Regions from separate parts of the Streptomyces sp. NPDC043176 genome, predicted to be linked through region 1. Evidence: riboswitches for the same ligand, from Rfam matches in the RefSeq annotation. Region 1 holds a riboswitch; each other region holds the start of a gene.
What was found. Region 1 has a riboswitch for cyclic di-AMP ahead of AC067A_RS08270 (LysM peptidoglycan-binding domain-containing protein). Riboswitches for the same ligand answer to the same signal wherever they lie in the genome.
Positions count from the first base shown of each region.

Region 2: linked by a shared signal. The riboswitch ahead of AC067A_RS11450 (M23 family metallopeptidase) and the one ahead of AC067A_RS08270 (LysM peptidoglycan-binding domain-containing protein) in region 1 are both predicted to bind cyclic di-AMP.
Region 3: linked by a shared signal. The riboswitch ahead of AC067A_RS22360 (M23 family metallopeptidase) and the one ahead of AC067A_RS08270 (LysM peptidoglycan-binding domain-containing protein) in region 1 are both predicted to bind cyclic di-AMP.

Region 1 covers NZ_JBWKCA010000004.1:226,409-234,129, forward strand. The annotation lists gene AC067A_RS08255 (DeoR/GlpR family DNA-binding transcription regulator) at 1-427, shown strand, start outside; gene AC067A_RS08260 (phosphocholine-specific phospholipase C) at 586-2,610, shown strand; gene AC067A_RS08265 (DUF6197 family protein) at 2,638-3,291, opposite strand; cyclic di-AMP (ydaO/yuaA leader) riboswitch at 3,660-3,816, shown strand; gene AC067A_RS08270 (LysM peptidoglycan-binding domain-containing protein) at 3,821-4,711, shown strand; gene AC067A_RS08275 (phosphoribosyltransferase family protein) at 4,705-5,991, opposite strand; gene AC067A_RS08280 (LURP-one-related family protein) at 6,351-6,947, opposite strand; gene AC067A_RS08285 (alpha/beta fold hydrolase) at 7,175-7,721, opposite strand, start outside.
Region 2 covers NZ_JBWKCA010000006.1:20,528-28,248, forward strand. The annotation lists gene trmB (tRNA (guanosine(46)-N7)-methyltransferase TrmB) at 1-236, shown strand, start outside; gene AC067A_RS11440 (PrsW family intramembrane metalloprotease) at 279-1,703, shown strand; gene AC067A_RS11445 (aldo/keto reductase) at 1,850-2,797, opposite strand; gene AC067A_RS11450 (M23 family metallopeptidase) at 2,961-4,061, opposite strand; cyclic di-AMP (ydaO/yuaA leader) riboswitch at 4,073-4,219, opposite strand; gene AC067A_RS11455 (PP2C family protein-serine/threonine phosphatase) at 4,421-5,653, opposite strand; gene AC067A_RS11460 (hypothetical protein) at 6,002-6,181, opposite strand; gene AC067A_RS11465 (MerR family transcriptional regulator) at 6,286-7,026, opposite strand; tRNA gene AC067A_RS11470 (tRNA-Met) at 7,134-7,207, opposite strand; gene AC067A_RS11475 (rhodanese-like domain-containing protein) at 7,261-7,721, opposite strand, start outside.
Region 3 covers NZ_JBWKCA010000013.1:142,613-150,333, forward strand. The annotation lists gene AC067A_RS22355 (M16 family metallopeptidase) at 1-1,150, shown strand, start outside; cyclic di-AMP (ydaO/yuaA leader) riboswitch at 1,350-1,514, shown strand; gene AC067A_RS22360 (M23 family metallopeptidase) at 1,527-2,297, shown strand; gene AC067A_RS22365 (GntR family transcriptional regulator) at 2,500-3,183, shown strand; gene AC067A_RS22370 (HPr family phosphocarrier protein) at 3,336-3,617, opposite strand; gene AC067A_RS22375 (bifunctional acetate--CoA ligase family protein/GNAT family N-acetyltransferase) at 3,793-6,804, shown strand; gene AC067A_RS22380 (DUF5998 family protein) at 6,845-7,441, shown strand; gene AC067A_RS22385 (alkaline phosphatase family protein) at 7,441-7,721, shown strand, end outside.

The DNA.
Region 1 (7,721 bases):
CGGAAGCCCCGCCCTGACCGTGGTGACCAACGCCCTCAACATCGCGGGCGAGCTCGCGGTGCGGCCGCAGATCAAGATCGTCGCCACCGGAGGGGTGGCGCGCCCCCAGACGTACGAGCTGGTCGGGCCACTGACCGTCGGGGTGCTCAACGAGGTCGTGCTCGACGTGGTGGTGCTGGGGGTCGACGGCGTCGACGCCACGCTCGGCGTGATGGCCCACCAGGAGGACGAGGCGAGCATCAGCCGGCTCTTCGCGGAGCGTGCCAGCCGGGTCGTCGTGGTGACCGACTCCTCGAAGATGGGCCGCCGCGCGTTCGCCCGGATCTGTGGTCTGGACCGGATCGACGTCCTGGTGACGGACACCGGCATCACGCCGGAGACGATCACCCAGCTCACCGAGGCCGGCGTGAAGGTGATCACCGTCTGACGCCATTGGTCCACGGGTGGACCAATCAAGCCCGGGGATTTCCTGGCCTCGGACTGTTAACCCGTTAATTACGGCACAGCCGTATACCTTTAAGCTCTCCTCCTCCATCATGTCTCCGACGTGCCCACCGGGGCGCGCCGTGACACGAGAGGCGGGGCATGATTCCCATCAGCCGCAGGGGATTCGTCGGTATCGGCGCGGGGCTCGTGGCGGGTGCGGCACTGCCGCCGGTGCGGGCGTCCGCCGCCGCCGCGGCGGCCACCGGCACCCTCACCGACGTCAAGCACGTGGTGATCCTCATGCAGGAGAACCGCAGCTTCGACCACTACTTCGGCACCCTGCGCGGCGTCCGCGGCTTCGGCGACCGCGCCGCGGGCAACCTGCCGGGCGGCTGGGGCATGTTCAACCAGCCCAACTGGGGCGGGCGGCACTACCCCTGGAAGCTGAGCGACACCCCGCCCGCCGGCGGCGTCGACGGCGAGACCCTCGCACAGTGCAACGGCGACCTGCCGCACAGCTGGACCTCGCAGCACGCCGCCTGGAACAGGGGGCGTCTCGACAACTGGGTCACGGGCGTCGGCAACACCCGGACCCTCGGCCACCTGGACCGCGGGGACATCCCCTTCCACCACGCGCTCGCCGACCACTACACGGTCTGCGACGCCTACTTCTGCTCGGCGCTCAGCGCCACCGGCCCCAACCGCACCTTCCTCTGGAGCGGGAGGATCGACGCCTCCAGCAAGGACGGCGGCGACGAGTCGGGCCTGACCTGGGAGACGTACGCCGAGGCGCTCCAGCGCGCCGGAGTGAGCTGGAAGGTCTACCAGAACGCCCAGGACAACTACGGCGACAACGGCCTCGCGTACTTCAAGCGGTTCACCGACGCGCGGCCCGGGGACCCGCTGTACGACCGGGGCATGGGCTCGGTCCCCAAGGTCACCGGCTCCACCCCGGACGACATCGCCGCGGCGATCCGTGCCGACGTCGTGGCGGGCACACTGCCGCAGGTGTCGTGGGTGGTCGCGAGCGAGGCGTTCTCGGAGCACCCCTACGCGCCGCCCGGGGACGGCGCGCACTTCGTCGACCTCGTCTACCGGGCCCTGGCCGCCGACGCGGAGGTCTTCGACTCGACGGTGCTCTTCCTCAACTACGACGAGAACGACGGCTTCTTCGACCACGTGCCGCCGCCGGTCGCCCCGCCGGGAACGCCGGGCGAGTACCTGGACGGCGCGCCGATCGGCCTGGGCTTCCGCGTCCCGATGATTGTCATGTCCCCGTGGACCCGGGGCGGCTGGGTGAGCTCCGAGGTCTTCGACCACACCTCCGTCCTGCGCTTCATGGAGACCTGGACGGCGGCCCTCGGGACACCGGCCACCTGCCCCAACATCAGTGCCTGGCGCAGGAAGGTGACGGGTGATCTGACCGGGGTCTTCGACTTCGCCCACCCGGTCTACGGCGTGCCGGCCGGCCTTCCCTCCACGGCCGGGGTGATCGGTCAGGCCACCTGCGGTCCGCTGCCGAACCCGGCACCGCAGAACAACGCCCTGCCCGCCCAGGAGTCCGGCACCCGCCCGGCACGCGCCGTGCCGTACCAGGTGAACGGCAATCTCGACCGGTTCGAGTTCGGCGCCGCGGGCAAGATCCTCGCCTGGTTCTCGATGACGAACCAGGGCGCGGAGGCCAAGCGCGCGGCCCACTTCTCGATCCATCCGCACCAGTACCGCGACACGGCCGCCTGGCAGTACACCGTCGACCCGGGCGGCACGGCGTCGGACTACTTCAACATCGGCCTCGGCTCGGGCTCCGGCAAGTACGACATCTCGATGATGGGACCCAACCGCTTCCTGCGGCGCTTCATCGGCGACGCCTCCAAGGCGGGCAAGGCCGTGGAGGTGGCGGCCCGGTTCGCGACCGAGCCGGGCACGGGCAGGACGGCGCTGTGGTTCACGATGACCAACACCTCGGGCGGTCCGGTCACCTTCACCATCCGGTCGAACGGCTACCGCTCGGACGGGCCGTGGACGTACACGGTGCCGGCGAACTCCAGCCGTGAGGACTTCTTCAACGCGGTGGCCCACCAGGGCGGCTGGTACGACTTCACCGTCCTCGCCGACATCGACGGGACCTGGTCCCGCCGGTACACCGGCCACATCGAGACCGGGGCGCCCAGCGTCACCGGCTGAGCCGCTCCGCGGGCCGTACCCGGGGCGTCATCGGCCGGCCTGCGCGGCCCGCCGGATGGTGGCGTCGAGGAGGGCCACGGCGTCATCGGCCGTACGGCCGGGGGCACGGTTCCAGGGTCCGATCAGGTCGTGCCATCCCCGCGACCTGAGCTCGGTCATGATCCACGCCGCCGCCTCGTTCATGGTGTCCGCGCCGCCGTGGCCGAGGCGGTGGGCGGCGAGCAGGGCGCCGCAGACGCAGCGGGCTCCCCGCCGGTCGCGCAGCTTGTACGGGGCGTTCTGCCAGCCCCAGTCCGTCAGCACGAGACGGGCGTAGCCGAGGTGGACCGACGGGCGCAGCTCGGCGCTGCCGATGCGGCGCCAGGCGTGCAGCCGGTCCGGGAGTACGGCTCCGATGCGGCCCGGCAGACGACGCTCGGCGGGGAGGGGCGGTGGCAGCGCGTCGAGCGCGTCGGCCACGAGTCTCTCCACCGGCACGGTGAGCAGGTCCCGCCAGGTCGCGGCCCCGGGCGGCGGGCCGCCAAGAGTGAGGGGGCCGTCGGGAGCGAGGGGGCTGTCGGGGGCGAGGGGGGCGTCGGCGGTCCAGTCGGTGACGATCCGCTGCCAGGTGGCGCTGTCGTACAGCGCGGCGGCCTCGCGGTCGACGGTGTCGGGGCTGGGCAGGGAGATCACGGGCGTCATGCGGCGGCTCCTCGGTCGGGGTGGCTCCATCTTTCAGGATGAATGTCGGTTTTGCGACTTTTGCCCTTAAGTGCACCCGTGCCGACGCGGCCTTTTCCTACTATTTTCCTATTAACAGAATTACGGTGCATATTCGGACATTGAACACCTGGTGACGCGACTCACTCTCCCGGAGCCGACGCGGTGATCCACATCCCGCGAGCCATGGGACAGACGGAAGTTCAAGAGGCCGGAGGACCGGCCGATCTTGAATTCATCGAATTCCGTGATCTTTTCACCGCGCCACGGGTCGACGCCCTCTTGTTATCCGCGGCATTACTGGCCTACGGTCACCTCCATTCGAGCGGATCGCCTAATCCTGCCACCGCTCGAAATACCTCCCTTTTCACCCGACGGCAGGAGCGGGGGACCCACGAATACGCCGGCCCGGAAATCCGGAACGGCTCGGGGTGCAGCCGCGTGCGCGCGGCCGGACACCTCCCGTCCGAACCCGACAGCTCACCCCGCAGGCGCCGGAGAGGAATCCGTCATGCCTGCTCACGGTAAGCACCGCCGCCCCCGACGCCGCCCCGTCTCCCAGGGAATCGCACTGGCGGGCACGGGCGGGGTCGCCCTCGCCCTCCCGCTGATCGCCCCCGCCGCGGCCGGCGCCGCGCCCGTTTCCGGAGCCCCGGAATTCACCGCCCGCGCCGTCGCCGCTCCCGCCGCCGCACCGGCGTCCGTCACGGCTCCCGCCGCGCCCGCCGCGCCCGCCGCGGCCCGCACCTACACCGTGGTCAGCGGCGACTCGCTTTCCCTGATCGCCCAGAAGAAGGGAATTCAGGGCGGCTGGAAGAGCCTTTACCGGGCCAACAGGAGCGCTGTGGGTGACAACCCGTCACTTATTCACCCGGGCCTTGAACTGACGCTTCGTCGGGACTCCGCGAAGGTCGCTCCCACGCCGGCGAAGAAGAAGAGCACCACGCCCGAGCGGGCGAGCCGCTCCGAGCACCGGTCCGCCCCCGCCGCCCCCACGGGCGCCTCCGCGGCACAGGCCGTTCCCGCCGCCGCTCCCGCCGCCGCCCCGGCCCAGGCGGCCCCGGCCGCCGCCACCAACTACGCCGACAACCTCGACGGCTGGATCCGGGAGTCGCTGGCCATCATGGCCCAGCGGGGCATCCCGGGCACGTACGACGGCATCCTCCGCAACGTCATGCGCGAGTCCTCCGGCAACCCCCAGGCGATCAACCTCTGGGACTCCAACGCGGCCGCCGGAACGCCCTCGAAGGGTCTGCTCCAGGTCATCGAGCCGACCTTCCTCGCCTACCACGTGCCCGGCACGTCCATGGACCTCTTCGACCCGGTCGCCAACATCACCGCCGCCTGCAACTACGCGGCCGACCGCTACGGCTCCATCGACAACGTCAACAGCGCCTACTGATCCCTGAAGTGCTCGGTGAACCAGGAGGTGGCGAGCTCCGCCACCTCCTCCAGGGCGCCGGGCTCCTCGAAGAGGTGCGTGGCGCCCTCCACCACCGTCAACCGGCTCTCGCAGCGCAGCAGTGACCCGGCCCGCCGGTTCAGGTCGAGGACCAGCGCGTCCTCGCCGCCCACCACCAGGAGCGTCGGGGCACGCACCCCGGCCAACCGGTCCCCCGCGAGGTCCGGCCGGCCACCGCGTGAGACGACGGCCCTCACGGCGCACCCGGGGTCGGCGGCCGCCCACAGCGCGGCCGCCGCCCCCGTACTGGCACCGAAGTAGCCCAGCGGAAGGCCGGTGCTCACCGGCTGCCCGGCCAACCACTCCGTCGCGAGCGCCAGCCGGCCGGCCAGCAGCGGCGTGTCGAAGACCCGCGCCCGGTCGCCCGCCTCGCCCTCCGTGAGCAGGTCGAACAGCAGGGTCCCGAGGCCCGCCCGGTTGAGTGAGTCTGCCACCGCCCGGTTCCGGGGGCTGTGCCGGCTGCTTCCGCTCCCGTGGGCGAACAGCACGATGCCCTTGGCGCCGTCGGGCACGGCGAGCCGCCCCGTGAGCGTGGCGCCGCCGACGTCGATCCAGGCGTCCGAGCCCCGCACCACCGGGCCCCGCGCGGCCCTGCTCCGGTCCAGACAGGCGATGACCTCGGCGTCCGCGGTCTGCTCGAAGTCCCGGTAGAACTGTCCGATCGCGTAGAAGACCTCCGGCGCGTGGACGCTCACCGTCTCGTCCGCCTCGCCGCCGAGCCGTGCCGTCCAGCCGCGCGGAGCCACCGGGACGGCCAGCACGATCCGGGCCGCTCCCCGGGCGCGGACCACCCGGCAGGCCGCCAGTGCCGTGGCACCCGTGGCCAGCCCGTCGTCCACGACGACCACGGTCCGCCCTTCGAGCGGTACGGACGCCCTGCTGCCCCGGTAGCGGTCGGCGCGCTCCTCCAGCACGGCGTGCTCACGCTCCTCCACCGCCGCGAGCGCGCGGTCGCCGACCCCTGTCTGCCGGATCACCCGCTCGTTGAGCACGCGCACACCGCCCTCGCCCAGGGCGCCCATCGCGAGCTCCGGCTGCTGGGGCACCCCCAGCTTCCGTACGAGACAGATGTCGAGCGGCGCGTCGAGGGCGTCGGCCACCTCCGCGGCGACCGGCACCCCGCCCCGCGGGAGCCCGAGGACCACGACGTCATGGCCCTTGAGGTGGTGGAGCCGGGCGGCGAGCTGCCTGCCCGCGTCGGTGCGATCCCCGAAGAACATGGTCCACCGCCCTTCCGCCTGCGCGGCCCGGGCCCGGGAAGGAGCGGCGCGCCCGTCCCTGCCCCTCCTTCCAGGGTAGACGCGTCCCGGGCGGACGACGGGTGCCGGCGTCCACGGGGGTCAGTCGGGCATGAGGCCGTCGCGAGGCCGCCCCCGCAGGTGGGTCGGCGGCCGGGGGCCAGGCGGGCCGGGAGGCCGCCGCGGAGCAGCACCCGCAAGTGAGTCAGCGGCCCCGGAGGCCAGGCGGGACCGGAGGCCGCCGTGAGGCAGCACCCGCAAGTGAGTCAGCGGCCCCGGGGCGGGGCGGCCCCGGGGCCAGGCGGGACCGGAGGTCGTCGCGGGGCCGCCCCGCAGGTGGGTCAGCGGGACTGCAGGGCGTCCAGGGCGACGGCCTGGGCTATCGCGAGCCGCCGGTCGAGCTCCGGATCGGCTATCTCCAGCACGTACCGGTCCCGCAGACCGAACCGCTTGTCGACGGACATGACGGACCGTCCGGCCGCGGTGAAGTCGAAGTGGTACGGCACGGCGAACGGGACCAGCTCCGTGAAGGGCAGGAACTCCCAGACCCGCCGCAACAGCGCCACCCCCTGGTGCCGCTCCCGTCCGGTGGCCTCGCCCGCCGCGTCCTCCCCACTCAGGTGCCAGGTGCTGCGCAGCAGGGAGGCCGCGAAGTCCTTGCGGAAGCTCCCGAGCCGGGTCCCCGAGGCACCGTGCACGTCGTAGGTCGCGCCGACGTCGAAGACCTGGCGGGCCTTGAACGTGAACAGGACCTGGCTCCGGGACTCGTCGGTGTAGAAGGTGACGTGCTCCTTGAACGCCATTCTCTTCTGGTGGGCGAACGCGACGAGTTCCGCCTCCTCGCCGTCGGGTCCGACGGTGTGCACCAGGTAGCGGTTCGCCATGAGCGTCACCTTCTGCCTGACGAGGAAGCGGTGCTGAGACTGCGCGAGGCCCATCGGGTGTGCTCCTGCTGATCGTGGGCGGTCTCCCGGAGACCGTCCCGTGGCGTCGTGACCACGATGATCGCGTACGGCACAGCCCGACCGCTGTCCTCGAAAGTCGTCGGATCCGTCGACGTTCGGATGACGTCCCGCACGCCGTGCGAAGACTTCCGAGAACACCGGCGAGCCCCCCGTTGGGCGAGGAACACCGGCGAGCCCCCGCCGGGCGGGGGCTCAGGGCGTCATGCGGCGAGGAACGCCTCGATGGCCTCGGCGAGGGGCCCCGGCGTCTCCTCGGGGGCGTAGTGGCCGGCGTCCTTCAGGACTTCGAGGCGCGCGTTGGGGTACCAGCGCAGCCAGGTGGACTCCATCGCCTCGGTGCCGAGCGCCGGGTCGTGGGCGCCGACCACGAGCAGGACGGGGGTGGGGTTGTCGCGGACGCGCTCGTGGAAGTCGATGCGGGACCAGGAGTCCAGGTAGGCGCGGAAGGCCGTCGCGGAGGAGCGGCCGACCGACCGGTCGACGAGTGCGGCGAGCCAGGCGTCGTCGTAGCGGCCGCCGGTGGTGTTGTCGATGATCGCCCGGCGGTTGGCGGGCTCCTCTGCCGCGCCGGCGAAGAGCTCCCAGGTCTCGCCGTCGAGGGGGAAGCCCGCCGCCGAGACGGGTGAGATGCCGACGATCGACCGGACGCGGTCGGGGGCGTCGAGCAGCATCAGCTGGGCCGCCTTCCCGCCCATCGAGTGGCCGATGACGGAGAAGGACTCCCATCCGAGGTCGTCGGCCACCGCC
Region 2 (7,721 bases), on a different contig from region 1:
TCCTCGCCACCCGGCTCAGGCCCGGCGGCGTGCTGCACTGCGCCACCGACTGGGAGTCGTACGCCGAGCAGATGCTGGAGGTCCTCTCCGCGCACCCCGACTTCGAGAACACCCAGCCGGACGGCGGCTACGCCCCCCGGCCCGACTTCCGGCCGGTCACCCGCTTCGAGGGCCAGGGTCTGGACAAGGGTCACGTCGTGCACGACCTGCTGTTCCGGCGGGTCCCGCGGGGATAACCCCGTCGCCTGGTGTCGGTGGGGGTCGTTAGGGTCGCTCACGTGTCGAATCCCGCCCCCGCCGACCGGTCTCCCGAGGACACCGCGCCCGTCGGCCGCACCCCCCAGGACCCTGCGCCCGCCGGCCGGCTCCGCGGAGTCGCGGCCCCCGCCGGCCTGTCCCCCGAGAACGCCGCGCCCGTCCCCCACCGGGACACCGACGAGCCGGCCTTTCCGGCCGCGGCGGACCGGTCGCAGTGGCGCTACCGGCCCCGCCGCGCGTTCTGGCGCAGCCGCGTGCTCCGGGCCGTCGCCGTCGTGGTGCTGCTCGCGCTCTGCGCCCTGGTGATCCTGGCCCTGGTCCGCGAGCAGACCGGCACCCAGGGCTTCCTCGTCGGCCTGGGCCTCGCCGTGCTGCCCGTACCGCTGCTGATGGCCGCGTTCCGCTGGCTCGACCGGGTCGAGCCTGGCCCCTGGAAGAACCTGCTCTTCGCCTTCGCCTGGGGCGCCTTCGCCGCCGCGCTCGTCGCGATCCTGGCGAACTCCTTCGCGGTCCGCTGGATCGCGACGGCCACGGCCGACCCGGACTCGGCCGACAACCTCGGGGCCACCGTCATCGCGCCGGTGGTGGAGGAGAGCGCGAAGGCCGCCGCGATCCTGCTGCTCTTCCTCTTCCGCCGGCGGCACTTCGGCGGGCTCGTCGACGGCGTCGTCTTCGCCGGCTTCACCGCGACCGGCTTCGCCTTCACCGAGAACATCCTCTACCTCGGCAACGCCTTCGGCGAGGACCAGGAGTTCGGCTCCGGCATCGGCATGGTGACCGCCGGCACCTTCTTCGTACGGGTCGTGATGTCGCCGTTCGCGCATCCGCTCTTCACCGTGCTCACCGGCATCGGCTTCGGCTTCGCCGCGCTCGCCCCGCGCGGCAAGCGGCTCCGGAAGGTGCTGCTGCCGCTCGCCGGGCTGCTGCTCGCCATGGGCCTGCACGCCGCCTGGAACGGCTCGGCCACCTTCGGCGGCCCCTGGGCCTTCTACGCGGTGTACGGGGCGATCATGGTCCCGGCCTTCGGCCTGCTGACCTGGCTCGCGGTGTGGAGCCGGCAGCGCGAGCTGCGCACGATATCCGGCGAGCTCCCGGCGTACGCGGCGGCCGGCTGGCTGTCCCCCGCCGAGCCGCTCGCGCTCTCCTCGATGCGCGCCCGCCAGATGGCCCGCTCGTTCGCCGCCCGGACGTACGGCCCGGCGGCCGCGCGGACCGTCGGCGAGTACGAGTCCTTCGCGACGACCCTGGCGTTCCTCCGGGACCGGGCCCGGCGCGGCACGGCAGGACCCGACTTCCCGGCCCGCGAGCAGGAGCTGCTCCACCACCTGTGGCAGCGCCGCGAGGTCGCCTCCCCGGCGCTGACGTACGCGGCGCGGGCCACGGGCCGGGTGTGGGCGCCGCCGCAGTACCTGGACTACGGCGGCTACAACCCGTACCGCAGTTAGCCGCAGCCGCCCCGTTCGGAGCCGGCCGACTCCGAACGGGGCCACCTGACCGGACGGGCCGGACGGGAACGTCAGCCGGACAGGCCGGGCGGGAACGTCCGACGGACGAGCCGGGCGGGAACGTCCGACGGACGGCGCAGACGGCGTCAGGCGGCGGACGCCTCGGTGAGCAGGGCCAGCTCGGCGTCGGTGAGCGTGAGGTCGGCGGACGCGACCAGCGCCGGGAGCTGCTCCACCGTGCGGGCCGAGGCGATCGGCGCGACGACGGTGGGCCGGGAGGCGAGCCAGGCGAGGGCGACGGTGGCGAGCTCCGCCTCGTGGGCCTCCGCGACGGAGTCGAGCGCCGAGAGGACGGCCCGGCCGCGCTCGGTGTCGAGGTGGCCGCCGGCTCCCGCCGCGCGGACGCTGTCGACGGTGGCGCCGGGACGGTACTTGCCGGTGAGGAAGCCGGAGGCGAGGCCGTAGTAGGGGACGGCGGCGAGCCCGGCCCGCTCGGCGGTCTCCAGGAGCGGGCCCTCGTAGGTGGCGCGGGACACCAGGTTGTAGTGCGGCTGGAGGGCCACGTAACGGGTCAGGCCCTCGGCCTCGGCGAAGTCGAGGGACGCGCGCAGCCGCTCCGGGGAGATGTTGGAGGCGGCGACGGCGCGCACCTTGCCGTCCTTCACCAGCTGGTCGAGGGCGGTGACGATCTCCTCGACCGGAACGGTCTCGTCGTCGAAGTGCGTGTAGTAGAGGTCGATGTGGTCGGTGCCGAGGCGGCGCAGCGACTCCTCCGCGGCGCCCTTGATGGTGGTGCCGGAGAGCCCCTTGAAGTGCGGGTGGGCACCGACCTTGGTGGCGACGACGACGTCGGCGCGGTTGCCGCGGGAGGCGAGCCAGCGGCCGATGACGGTCTCGGACTCGCCGCCCTCGTTGCCCTCGGCCCACGCGGAGTACATGTCGGCGGAGTCGACGAAGTTGCCGCCGGCGGCGGCATAGGCGTCGAGGACGGCGAAGGACTGGGCCTCGTCGGCGGTCCAGCCGAAGACGTTGCCGCCCAGGGCGAGGGGGAAGACGTGCAGGTCGGAGCTGCCCAGCGGGCGGAGTGAGGTCATGCGGGGGTCAACCCCGCCCGCCGCCGGGCCTATTCCTTGCGGAGGGCCCGGGCTCTCGGAGGCCCGGTCACCGGAGGTCCGGCCGTCGGAAGCCCGGCCGTCGGAAGCTCAGGCCCCCAGGGGCCGGCCCCCACAGGCTCAGGCCCCCAGGGGCCTCAGATCCTCAGAGGCTCAGGCCCTTGGAGCGGAGCCAGGCCGCCGGGTCGATGCCGTCGCCGCCGGAGGTGTGGACCTCCATGTGGAGGTGGGCGCCGGTGACGTTGCCGGTGGCGCCGACGCGGCCGATGGTCTCGCCGGTGCCCACGGTCTGGCCGACGGAGACCGTCATGGACGAGAGGTGGCAGTACCAGACCTCGGTGCCGTCCTCCAGCTCCAGGACGATCCGGTAGCCGTAGGAGCCGGACCAGCCGGCGGACTTCACGGTGGCGCCGTGGACCGCCTTGAGCGGGGTGCCGGTGGGCGCCGCGAAGTCGAGGCCGGTGTGGTAGCCGGAGGACCACATCGAGCCGGACTGCATGTAGGTGGCGGTGAGGGTGTACGAGGAGATCGGCAGCGAGTAGCTGGCCGCGAGCTGGGCGAGGCGCTCGGCCTCCGCCTTCGCGGCGGCTTCCGCCTCCGCCTTGGCCTTGGCTTCCGCCTCGGCCTTCGCCTTGGCATCGGCGGCCGCCTTCTCCGCGGCGGCCTCCTTGGCCAGGGCCTCGGCGGCGGCCTTCTCGGCCGCCAGCTTCTCCGCCGCGGCCTTGTCGGCGGCGTCGGCGGAGGCCTGCTGCTGCTCGGCCTGCTGGAGGATGCGGGCGCGCAGGGCCTCGCCCGCGTCGGCGGCGCCGGTCGCGGTCCGGGTGGCCGTGTCGGCCCGCTCGTCCGAGGCCGTGGTGTAGGTGGCTGCGGTGAGCGGGTTCGGGTTGGCGCGGGCCGCGCTGACGGGCTCGCTGTCCTCGCCGAGGAGGTCGCCGACGCCGGGCAGGTCGTGGGCGTCCGGGAGGCCGAGGTCGGGGAGGTCCGGGAGCGATATCGCGACCGGCGGCTTCTCCTGCGCGGTGGCGAGGCCGCCCGCGCCGACGGCGGCGATCACGCCGACGCCGAGGACGGTGGAGGAGCGGGCGAAGTTGGAGCGCTGCTTGACGACGCGGTGGCGGCCGCCGGAGCGGCTCTGCGCGCGGAGGGAGTCCTCGGTGGGATTCCACTCGGTGTCCGGAGCTGCGGGACCCGCACCACCGCCGAAGGCATCGAAGGGGACTTCGGGTGCGGGGGGATTGGACGCCACGGAGGCGCGCTCCTTTCCTTCCTTCTCGCCTACCGGGTTAGCTGACGGGTTCGGAGCAGGAAGGTCTCCTACGGGCACGGTCGCACGGGTGCGAAAGGCCCGATTCACCCCAAGTAGTGGTTCCCCGGTTCCTTTTCAGGATTCGGCGCGTGCGCACGGTGCCGCCTCTTGCGACGGGTGTGACGACCGCGCTGCGTTATCGAACGTTAATAGACAGGGGGTCCCGATTCCAAGCTGTCCCCCTTGATCGTTCATTGAATTGGGGCGGAATAGTCCGAGTTGACCACCCTTCAGAATGCAAACCCCAAACCCCCAAGATCTGACGTTATGTCAATTGTTATCGCAGTGACACCCCTCGACTACGCCTGGTGACCGGAGCTGCGGTCGTCGCGCCCACCCGGCGGCACCACCGGCATGGTCCGGCGCCGCTCCGGCTGCCCCGCGGCCGGCCGGCTCACCGCGAGCAGTGCCATGTCGTCCGTCGACCCGCCGCCCGTATGGAGGCGTACGTCGTCCACGAGCGCGTCGAGGAGCTCCTCGGGTCCCGGGAAGATCCGGCCGGCGAGCCGCGCGGCCGGGTCGTAGAAGACGCCCTGCGCGTTCCGCGCCTCCGAGAGGCCGTCGGTGTAGAAGAGCAGGGTCGCGCCCGGCGGATACGGCTTCGCCTCGGCCCGGTCCGGCCACGCCGCCAGGTCCCCCATGCCGAGGGGCAGCGCCGCCTCGGCCGGCTCCATCAGGTCGAGGCGCCCGTCCGCGTACAGCATCAGCGGGGGCGGGTGCCCGCGGTTCACCACCCGTACGAACCCGCCGAACGCGCCGCCGGTGTCGCCGGCGTCGGCGCGCGGGATCTCGGCGAGCACGGCGGTGGTGAACCCCTCGAAGGCGTCGAAGCCGTGCCGGCGGGTGCCCTCCCGGGCCAGCGCCCGTTCGAGGCGCTGGGCCACGCCCTCCAGGGTCCGTTCCTGCTCGGCCGCCTCCCGGAAGGCCCCGATGACGACCGCGACGGCCTCCACCGCGTCCAACCCCTTGCCCCGGACGTCCCCGACCACGAGCCGCACCCCGTGCGGGGTGTCCTGGACGGCGAACAGGTCGCCGCCGATGAACGCGTCCGCCTGCGCCGCCTCGTACCGCGCAGCGCACTGGAGGCCGCCGATCCGCTCGGCGGGCATCGGCAGGACCGCCTTCTGCGCGGTCTCCGCGATGACCCGCGCCGAGGCGAGCCGCTCGCCGCTGCGGCGCACGACCCGGTTGATGAGGAGGGCGAGCGCGGAGACGGTGAGGACGGTCAGGGTCTCGGTGAGGGCCGGGATCTCGCCGGCGGTGCCGTTGTAGAGGTGCAGCCCGACGGAGGCGAGGACGGCGCCGATCCCGGTGAGCAGGGTGGTGAGCAGGGAGAAGAAGGGCGCGGCGATCAACGGGGCTGCGGAGAAGAGCGGCGCCGCCGTGTAGGCGGGCGGCGTCGACACGTCGAAGACGACACCGCCCGCGATGACCAGCGGGGGCAGCGCGCGGATGAAGCGCCCGGCGCCGCCGTACGCGCGCCGCGGCTCACGCCGCCGTACGCCGCCCGCCGCCTCCTGGGGGTGCCCCACCTGTGCTCTCCTGCCCGGTCCGACCGGCCGCGGTCCGCACCGCGCCCTCCCAGGGTGGCCGCCGCCGCACGGGGCGGCGACTCCCGCGGGGCCGAGTGGCGTAGCCCCCGGCCCCCTGGCCCCGCCGGACCCCGGACCCCTCCGGCCGCCTCCCCCGTACGGCCGTCGTCGGTCCCCCTTCGCCGCCTCCCCCGGACGTCCGCCCCTGGAGAGCAGGGCCGTGGCCGTCGCGCAGACCGTGATCCGCAGCAGCCCGGACAGCCCGGCCGCCCGGCTGGCGTACGCGTCGGGAGGGTCGGGGTTTCCGTACGGGTCGGGCCACCGGGCACCAGGCGCCGGGCAGGCTCGTCAGCAGCTCGGCGACCCGGTCCATCCGGGCCTGCTGCCGGCCGCCCGCGGGCTCGGCTCGGGCACGACGTGCACCCGGGCGCCATGGGCGACGAGGAGCGCGAGGAGCGCCAGGAGCGCGAGCACGGCGGGCGCCCGCCGGCTCAGTTCGTTCCTGCCGCTCACACGCGCGTCACTCATGACGCGCGCGGCATTACGGTGGGGCACCTCGCACCCGCAAAGGGGCGGGCCCGGTGTCGGCCACCGTCTGCTTCCGCCGGAATCCACCGCGGGCCAGACAGGCCCTAGAGGTTGCGCTCCGCGTAGATCCGCATGGCGTCGCGGACGAGGACCGCGGTGCCCTCGCCGTGCTTGTCGTAGTTCGCAGTGAAGCGCGGGTCGTCGACGTACATCCGGCCGAGGCCGATCACGTACTCCTTGGTGGGGGTCGTGGTGGCCGAGAGCCAGGTGATCTGGCGCCGCGTGATGGCCTGCACCTCGTCGCTGTCGGCGGCCAGGCCGTCCCGGGCCGCCTGCCCGAAGTCGCGGGCGATACCGGCCTGTTCCTCCATGAAGGCCTTCTTCCGGTCGGCGTCGAGCGAGCGCCACCAGCGGTCGCCCTTCTCGTACGCCTCGCGGCCCCAGCGCTCGGTCACCTCCTTCTCGTGCACCGTGTGGTCGAAGCCGTCGAACACTTCATCGGCCATGAGCTCTTCTCCGTTCTCGGTCTTGTGGAGAGTGGTCCGCACCGACGCGATCCGGCGTCCGATGCGCTCGCGCTCCTGCTCCAGGAGCGCGAGATGGGTCCGCAGCGCGGCGGACGTGTCCCGCTGACCTTCGAGGACCTCGGCGATCGCGGACAGGGAGAGCCCCAGCTCGCGCAGCAGCAGGATGCGCTGGAGCCGTACCAGCGCCGCCTGGTCGTAGTACCGGTAACCGTTCGCGCCGATCCGGCTCGGCTCCAGCAGTCCGCGCTCCCCGTAGTGGCGGAGGGTGCGGCTGGTGGTGCCGGCCTTCTTGGCGACCTCTTGGATCGACCACTCCATGCCGAGAACGCTAGATCTTGACGTCGCGTAAAGGTCAAGCGGAGAGCGCCGGAGAACGACGAAGGCCCGGATCCAGTGAATGGATCCGGGCCTTCGTTGCTACTGAGTAGCGGGGACAGGATTTGAACCTGCGACCTCTGGGTTATGAGCCCAGCGAGCTACCGAGCTGCTCCACCCCGCGTCGGTAAACACGACTCTACGCCATGACCGGGGCGATCACGAAATCGGTTTACGTCAGCACCCGCAGTCGTCGGAGTCGACCGGTGCCGTCAGGGGGTCCGCGGCCTTCTCCGCGGGCCCCTCCCAGGTCTCGTACGCGAAGCCCTCACGCACCCAGTACTCGAAGCCGCCGAGCATCTCCTTGACCTGGAAGCCCCGCTCGGCGAGGGCCAGCGCGGCGCGCGTGGCGCCGTTGCAGCCGGGGCCCCAGCAGTAGGTGACGACCGGCACCGACCGGTCGAGCAGCTGCTCGGCCTGCTCGGGGATGAGCGCGGTCGGCAGGTGGATCGCGCCGGGGACGTGCCCCTGGTCCCAGGAGGCCGTCGAGCGCGAGTCGATCACCGCGAAGCCGGGGTCGGTGCCCTCGGCCGCCGCGGTGGCCAGCGCGGAGGCCACGTCCGAGACGTCGGCGTGGAAGGCCAGGCTCGCGGAGAAGTAGGCGGCCGCCGCGGCGGGAGAAGCCGGCGGGGTCCGGA
Region 3 (7,721 bases), on a different contig from region 1:
AACGGACCGGCGCAGCGCCGAGGAGTTCGCGGCCGAGCTGGAGCGCTGCGGCGCCACGCTCGACGCGCACGCCGACCACCCGGGCGTACGGGTCTCCCTGGAGGTCCCGGTCTCCCGGCTGCCCAAGGCGCTCGGGCTGCTCTCCGAGGCCCTGATCGCCCCGGCGTTCCTGGAGACCGAGGTCGAGCGCCTGGTGCGCAACCGTCTCGACGAGATCCCGCACGAGACGGCCAACCCGTCCCGCCGCGCCGCCAAGCAGCTCTCCAAGGAGCTCTTCCCGGCCGAGTCCCGGATGTCCCGGCCGCGCCAGGGCACCGAGGAGACCGTCGCCGCGATCGACGCCGCGGCCGTCCGCGCCTTCTACGAGGCGCACGTCCGGCCCGGCACGGCCACGGCCGTGGTCGTCGGCGACCTGACGGGGGTCGACCTCGACAAGGTCCTCGCGGACACGCTGGGCGCCTGGACCGGCGAGCCGGCCGAGCCGCTCCCGATGCCGCCGATCACGGCGGACGACACCGGACGGGTCGTCATCGTGGACCGCCCCGGAGCCGTCCAGACCCAGCTGCTCATCGGCCGGATCGGTCCCGACCGGCACGACCGCGTCTGGCCGGCCCAGGTCCTCGGCACGTACTGCCTGGGCGGCACCCTCACCTCGCGGCTCGACAAGGTCCTGCGCGAGGAGAAGGGCTACACGTACGGCGTGCGGGCCTTCGGCCAGGTGCTCCGCTCGGACGCCGAGGGCAACGGCGCCTCGATGCTCGCCATCAGCGGCTCCGTCGACACCCCCAACACCGGCCCGGCGCTCGGGGACCTGTGGCAGGTGCTGAGGACCCTCGCCGCCGAGGGGCTCACCGACGCCGAGCGCGAGACCGCCGTGCAGAACCTGGTGGGGGTCGCGCCGCTCAAGTACGAGACGGCCGCCTCCGTGGCCGGGACGCTGGCCGATCAGGTCGAGCAGCACCTTCCGGACGACTTCCAGGCCCAGTTGTACGCGCGCCTGGCCGAGACCGGCACGGTCGAGGCGACCGCGGCCGCGGTGAGCGCCTTCCCGGTGGACCGGCTCGTCACGGTGCTGGTGGGCGACGCGGCGGAGATCGCGGATGCGGTGCGGGAGCTCGGCATCGGCGAAGTGACCGTCGTGACGGGCTGATTCCGGCTCCGGCGTGACAACGAGAGGGCCCTGGCGGCATGTTCGCCGGGGTCCTCCCGTTTGTCCGTATTGGGATCAAGACTGATCATTTGCCCTGTGGCATGTCTTACAAAAAGCGTGTCTGGTTGGTGAATGAAAGACGATCCGCATAGCGTCGGGGCGGCTGTTCGTCAGTTGCACGTGCCGCAGCCGCGGCATCGGACAGTCATCGCCGAGTCCCCGTCAGGCGCGAGCCTGGGGAGCCGGGGACCCACATGAGTCCCTGGGGTGAATCGGACGCCTTCGTCCCGTACGGAGGGGCCCGTAGGAGACCTTCCTGCTCCGAACCCGTCAGCTAACCCGGTAGGCGAGAAGGAAGGAAAGGATCAGCCCCTACATGGCGTTCACCCGTGCCACCGGGAAGCATCGTGGTCCGAGCCGGATGGCGCGCCGCGGCGTGGGCATCGCCGGCGTCGCGACCCTCGCCACCACCGGCGTCATCGGAACCCTCGCCTCCCCGGCGCTCGCCGCCGACACGGACAACCGCTCCGCCGAGGACACCGGCCTCACCAAGGTGATCACCGAGAACTCCCTCGTGGACCGGATCGACGCCCAGGCCGCCGCCCAGGAGCAGGAGGCCGTCGAGGCCGTCGCCCAGGCGAAGGCCAAGGCCGAGGCGAAGCGCAAGGCCGAGGCCCGCGCCAAGGAGATCCGGCAGGAGCGCGAGCGCGCCGCCCGCGAGGCCGAGCGCCGCCGCCTGAACTCCTTCCAGCTTCCCGTCGCCGGCTCGTACGTCTCCACCGGCTACAAGACCGGCGGCTCCCTCTGGTCCTCCGGCAGCCACTCCGGCGTCGACTTCCACGCCGCCTACGGCAGCCGGGTCGTCTCCGTCGGCTCCGGCACCGTCGTCGAGGCCGGCTGGGGCGGCGCGTACGGCAACAACATCGTGATCCGGATGAACGACGGCACGTACACCCAGTACGGGCACCTCTCCTCCATCGGCGTCTACGTCGGCCAGACCGTCGAGCCCGGCCAGCAGATAGGCGTCTCCGGCTCGACCGGCAACTCCACCGGCCCGCACCTCCACTTCGAGGCGCGCACGAGCCCCGACTACGGCTCCGACATCAACCCGGTCGCCTACCTCCGCGCCCGCGGCGTCGAGGTCTGACCCTCCGGCCCGTTCCGCACCGCGTCGCAAAAGCCCCGGCTCGTACTGAGCCGGGGCTTTTCGCTGCCCGGAAGACGGCCGCATAAGGCGATGAATTCCGCCGGGGCTTCGGAAATCCCGGTGCGCTGCCATAGAGTCGATGGTCGGGCGCAGAACAGGCGCCGCTCGAATTGTCTCGCGCGGACCAAAGCGGAGGTCGGACATGCGCATTCCCGCGCATTCGGTATGCACGGCGATCCGGGACGACATCGTCTCCGGCGTCCACGAGCGGGGCGGCCGGCTGACCGAGGAACAACTCGCCCGCCGGTACGGGGTCTCCCGCGTCCCGGTCCGCGAGGCCCTGCGCACCCTGGAGTCCGAGGGGTTCGTCGTCACCCGCCGGCACGCGGGGGCACACGTCGCCGAGCCCACCGACCAGGAGGCGGCCGACCTCCTCGACATGCGGTCGCTGCTCGAACCGCTGGGCGCCGCGCGCGCCGCGCAGCGCCGCACCGACGCCCACCTCAAGGTCTTGCGCGGCCTGGTCAGGCTGGGGCAGGAGCGCGCCAGGCGCGGCCAGGGCGAGGACCTGCGCTCGCTCGGCGGCTGGTTCCACGAGACGCTCGCCCAGGCCTCGGGCAGCCCGGCCCTGACGGCGCTGCTCACCCAGCTGCGGCACAAGATCGCCTGGATGTACGCGGTGGACCTGCCCACGCATCCGGTGGAGGCCTGGGCCGAGCACGGTGCCATCGTGGACGCGGTGGCGCGCGGGGACGCCGAGCGGGCCAGGGCGCTCACCGTGCTGCACGCGGAACGCTCGCTGTCGCTGCACCGGCTGAAAAAGCCGGCCGGTGGCCCTGTGAGGGTTTCGCAACATGCAGTCAACACGGCGAGTGCCCGGAATTAACGAGCGCGCCGTATACAAAGAGCAGGCATTCCGCCGGTTATTCGTGCTGCCTGAAAAGGCGCTGAGAATACCGCCCGAAAGGCACCGCGAAAGGCGAATGGCCGTGTCGCCGGAATTCGGCGACACGACCATTCGTCGTGCGGGGGACCGGCTCAGACGGTCTCGGGGAGTTCGTCCAGACCCTCGGCGACCAGCTTCGCGAGACGGTCCAGCGCGACCTCGGCGCCGTCGGCGTCCGAAGCGAGGACGATCTCCTCGCCGCCCTGCGCGCCCAGGCCGAGCACCGCGAGCATGGACGCGGCGTTCACCGGGGTGCCGTCGGACTTGGCGATCGTCACCGGCACGCCGGAAGCCGTGGCGGCACGGACGAAGATGGACGCGGGGCGGGCGTGCAGGCCCTCGGCCCAGCCGACGTTGACGCGGCGCTCAGCCATGGTGTTGCCCTTCAAGTCTCAAGCGGGTTGTCTAGACCAGTCTCTCATGTGCTGCGTGGTGCTCGCGCCGACCTTCGACCCGGACGGGACCGCCCTTCGGCCCTCCCTACCTTGCACGGCGCGCACCCGCCGCGCGAGCGGTGCCACGTGCGTGTCGCGGCCTTAGGCTGACCCCATGCAGAGCGCGTCGGAGCAGTCGGAAGCGGCGGAACGACCGGCCCCGCCGGCACCCCCGGAGCACGCCTACCCCGACCACTGGGAAGCGGACGTGGTGCTCCGCGACGGCGGCACCGCGCGCATCAGGCCCATCACCGCCGACGACGCGGACCGGCTGGTCAGCTTCTACGAGCAGGTCTCCGACGAGTCGAAGTACTACCGCTTCTTCGCGCCCTACCCGCGCCTCTCCGCCAAGGACGTCCACCGCTTCACCCACCACGACTTCGTGGACCGGGTGGGACTCGCCGCGACCGTGGGCGGCGAGTTCATCGCCACCGTGCGCTACGACCGCATCAACGCGCAGGGGATGCCCGCCTCCGCCCCGGCGGACGAGGCCGAGGTCGCCTTCCTCGTCCAGGACGCCCACCAGGGCCGCGGCGTCGCCTCCGCCCTCCTCGAACACATCGCGGCCGTGGCGCGCGAGCGGGACATCCGGCGCTTCGCCGCCGAGGTGCTCCCCGCCAACAACAAGATGATCAAGGTCTTCACGGACGCCGGCTACACCCAGAAGCGCAGCTTCGAGGACGGCTCCGTCCGGCTCCACCTCGACCTCGAACCCACCGACCGCTCCCTCGCCGTCCAGCGCGCCCGGGAGCAGCGGGCCGAGGCGCGCTCCGTGCAGCGGCTCCTCAACCCCCGGTCCGTCGCCGTCGTCGGCACCGGACGCGCGCCGGGCGGCGTCGGCCGCACCGTCCTGCGCAACCTGATCGGGGCCGGCTTCACCGGACGCGTGTACGCGGTGAACGCCTCGCTCACCGACGGGCCCGCGGAGCTCGACGGCGTCCCCGCCCACTCCTCCGTCGGCGCCATCGGGGAGCCGGTGGACCTGGCGGTCGTCGCCGTCCCCGCCGAGCGGGTGCCGGAGGCCGTCGCGGACTGCGGCGAGCACGGAGTACGCGGCCTCGTCGTGCTCTCCGCCGGATACGCCGAGAGCGGGCCGGCCGGCCGCGACCGCCAGCGCGAGCTCGTACGGCAGGCCCGCTCGTACGGCATGCGGATCATCGGGCCCAACGCGTTCGGGATCATCAACACCGCCGACGACGTGCGGCTCAACGCCTCGCTCGCCCCGCAGATGCCGGCCGCCGGGCGCATCGGGCTCTTCGCCCAGTCCGGCGCGATCGGGATCGCCCTCCTCGCCGGGCTCCACCGGCACGGCGCGGGCCTCTCCTCCTTCATCTCGGCCGGCAACCGCGCCGACGTCTCCGGGAACGACTTCCTCCAGCACTGGTACGACGACCCCGGCACCGACGTCGTCCTCCTCTACCTGGAGTCGATCGGCAACCCCCGCAAGTTCACCCGGCTCGCCCGCCGCACCGCCGCCGTCAAACCGGTCGTCGTCGTCAAGGGCGCCCGGCACAGCGGCAGCGCCCCGCCCGGCCACCGGGTGCCGGTCACCCGCATCCCGCACGCCACGGTCTCCGCGCTGCTCCGCCAGGCCGGCGTGATCCGCGTCGACACCGTCACCGAACTCGTCGACGCCGGACTCCTCCTCGCCGCCCAGCCGCTGCCCGCCGGACCCCGGGTGGCGATCCTCGGCAACTCCGAGTCGCTCGGCCTCCTCACGTACGACGCGTGTCTGACGGAGGGGCTGCGCCCGCTGCGGCCGCTCGACCTGACGACGGCGGCGGAGCCGGCGGACTTCAGGGACGCGCTGGCGGCGGCCCTCGCGGACGAGACCTCCGACGCGGTCGTCGTGACCGCGATCCCGTGGGTCGGCGAGAACGGTGCCACCGAGTTCGGCGACGGCGAGGTCCTCGCCGCCGCCCTCCGCGAGGCCGTCGCCTCCGCACCCGCGCCCAAGCCGGTCGTCGTCGTCCACGTGGAGATGGGCGGCCTCGCGGAGGCCCTCGCCGTCGCGACCAGCACGCGGCCGACCCCGGCGGGCCGCGCCGCCGCGCCCGGCGCCCGCCCCGCCACCCGCCGTACGGACCAGGCCGCGACACCCCCCGACCCCCACGCGGTCACCCCCGGCCCGCTCGCCCCCGACGCCCGGAACCCGGGTGCCCTCGCGCCCGGCTCCCCGGCGTCCGCGGGCCCCGGGACCGCCGCGTCCACCCCACAGACCACCCCCGCCCCTCCCGCCGCACCCGCGACCATCCCCGCCTACCCCGCCGCCGAGCGGGCCGTGCGGGCACTGGCCGAGGCCGTGCGGTACGGGCAGTGGCGGCGTCAGGCGGCCGACCCCGGGCGGGTGCCCGAGTACGAGGACATCGACGAGGCCGGGGCCGCCGCGCTCATCGAGCACGCGCTCGGCGGCAGGGACGGCGACGGCACGGACGCCCGCGGTGTGACCCTCGACACCGACCAGGCCGGCGAGCTGCTCTCCCGCTACGGGATCGACGTGCTGCCGACGCTGCCCGCGCCGACCCCCGACGAGGCGGTCTCGGCCGCCGCCCGGCTCGGCTACCCCGTCGCCCTGAAGACGACCGCCCCGCACCTGCGCCACCGCCCCGACCTCGGCGGCGTCCGCCTGGACCTCGCCTCCGAGGAGCAGCTCCGCACGGCGTACGCCGAGCTGACCGAGGTCCTCGGCAAGCCGGAGGAGCTCCTGCCGGTGGTCCAGGCGATGGTGCCCCGGGGCGTCGACACCGTCGTCCGCTCCGCCATCGACCCGGCCGTCGGCGCCGTCCTCTCCTTCGGCCTGTCCGGCGCCGCCTCCGAACTGCTCGGCGACACGGCCCACCGCCTGGTGCCGGCCACCGACCGGGACGTCGCCGAACTCGTCCGCTCCCTGCGCACCGCACCGCTGCTGTTCGGCTGGCGCGGCTCCGCGCCCGTCGACACCCCGGCCCTCGAGGAGCTGCTGCTCCGCGTCTCGCGGCTCGTCGACGACCACCCCGAGGTGGTCGCCGTCTCCCTGGAGCCGGTCGTCGTGGCACCGCGCGGCCTCTCCGTCCTCGGCGCCACCGTCCGCCTCGCCCCGCCCCCGCCCCGCACCGACCTCGGTCCCCGCAGCCTGCCGAGTTACTGACGGGGCCGGAGGGGGCCCGAGGCCCCGTAGGATGGAGTCCATGGCAAAGAGCGGTACGACGACCCAGGGGCTGCGCGCGGCGATCGAGCGCAGCGGCTACTACCCGGCACTCGTGGCCGAGGCGGTGGAGGCCGCCGTCGGCGGTGAGGCCGTCGCGTCGTACGTGGTCCACCAGGAGACCACCTTCGACGCGAACGAGGTCCGCCGCCACGTGACCGTCCTCGTCCTGACGCCGCACCGCTTCATCGTCAGCCACACCGACGAGCAGGCCGCCGACACGAGCTCGCCGACCCCGTACGCCACGACGTCCACCGAGTCCGTGAAGCTCGACCGGATCTCCTCGGTCGTCGTCAGCCGCGTCGTCGCCAACCCCGAGTCGTACACGCCGGGCACGCTGCCCCGCGAGGTCGTCCTCACCATCGGCTGGGGCGCGGTCTCCCGCATCGACCTGGAGCCGGCCGCCTGCGGCGACTCCAACTGCGACGCCGACCACGGCTACACGGGCAACGCCACCGCCGACGACCTCAGCCTGCGGGTGAGCGAGGCCGGCGACGGCCCGGACACCGTCCGGCAGACCCTGGCGTTCGCGCAGGCGCTCTCCGAAGCCATCGCGGCGACCGCCGCGCCCACCCGCTGATGGCGCAGCCCGCCGCGATGACCCACGGCTGGCCCGACGACCCGGTCCCGCTCGCGCCGGAGAGCGCGCCGGTGCCCGAGTACGCCTCCGGTTCGCTGGGCGACCTGCTGCCGACGCTGGTGGCGGGCCAGGGCGTGCCCGGCTTCGCACCGCGGATCGCGGAGCTGGCGCCGGCCGACCGGAACTGCGTCTTCCTGATCGACGGGCTCGGCTGGGAGCAGATCAAGGCCCACCCGGACGAGGCCCCCTATCTGACCTCGCTCCTCGGCTCCTCGCGCGG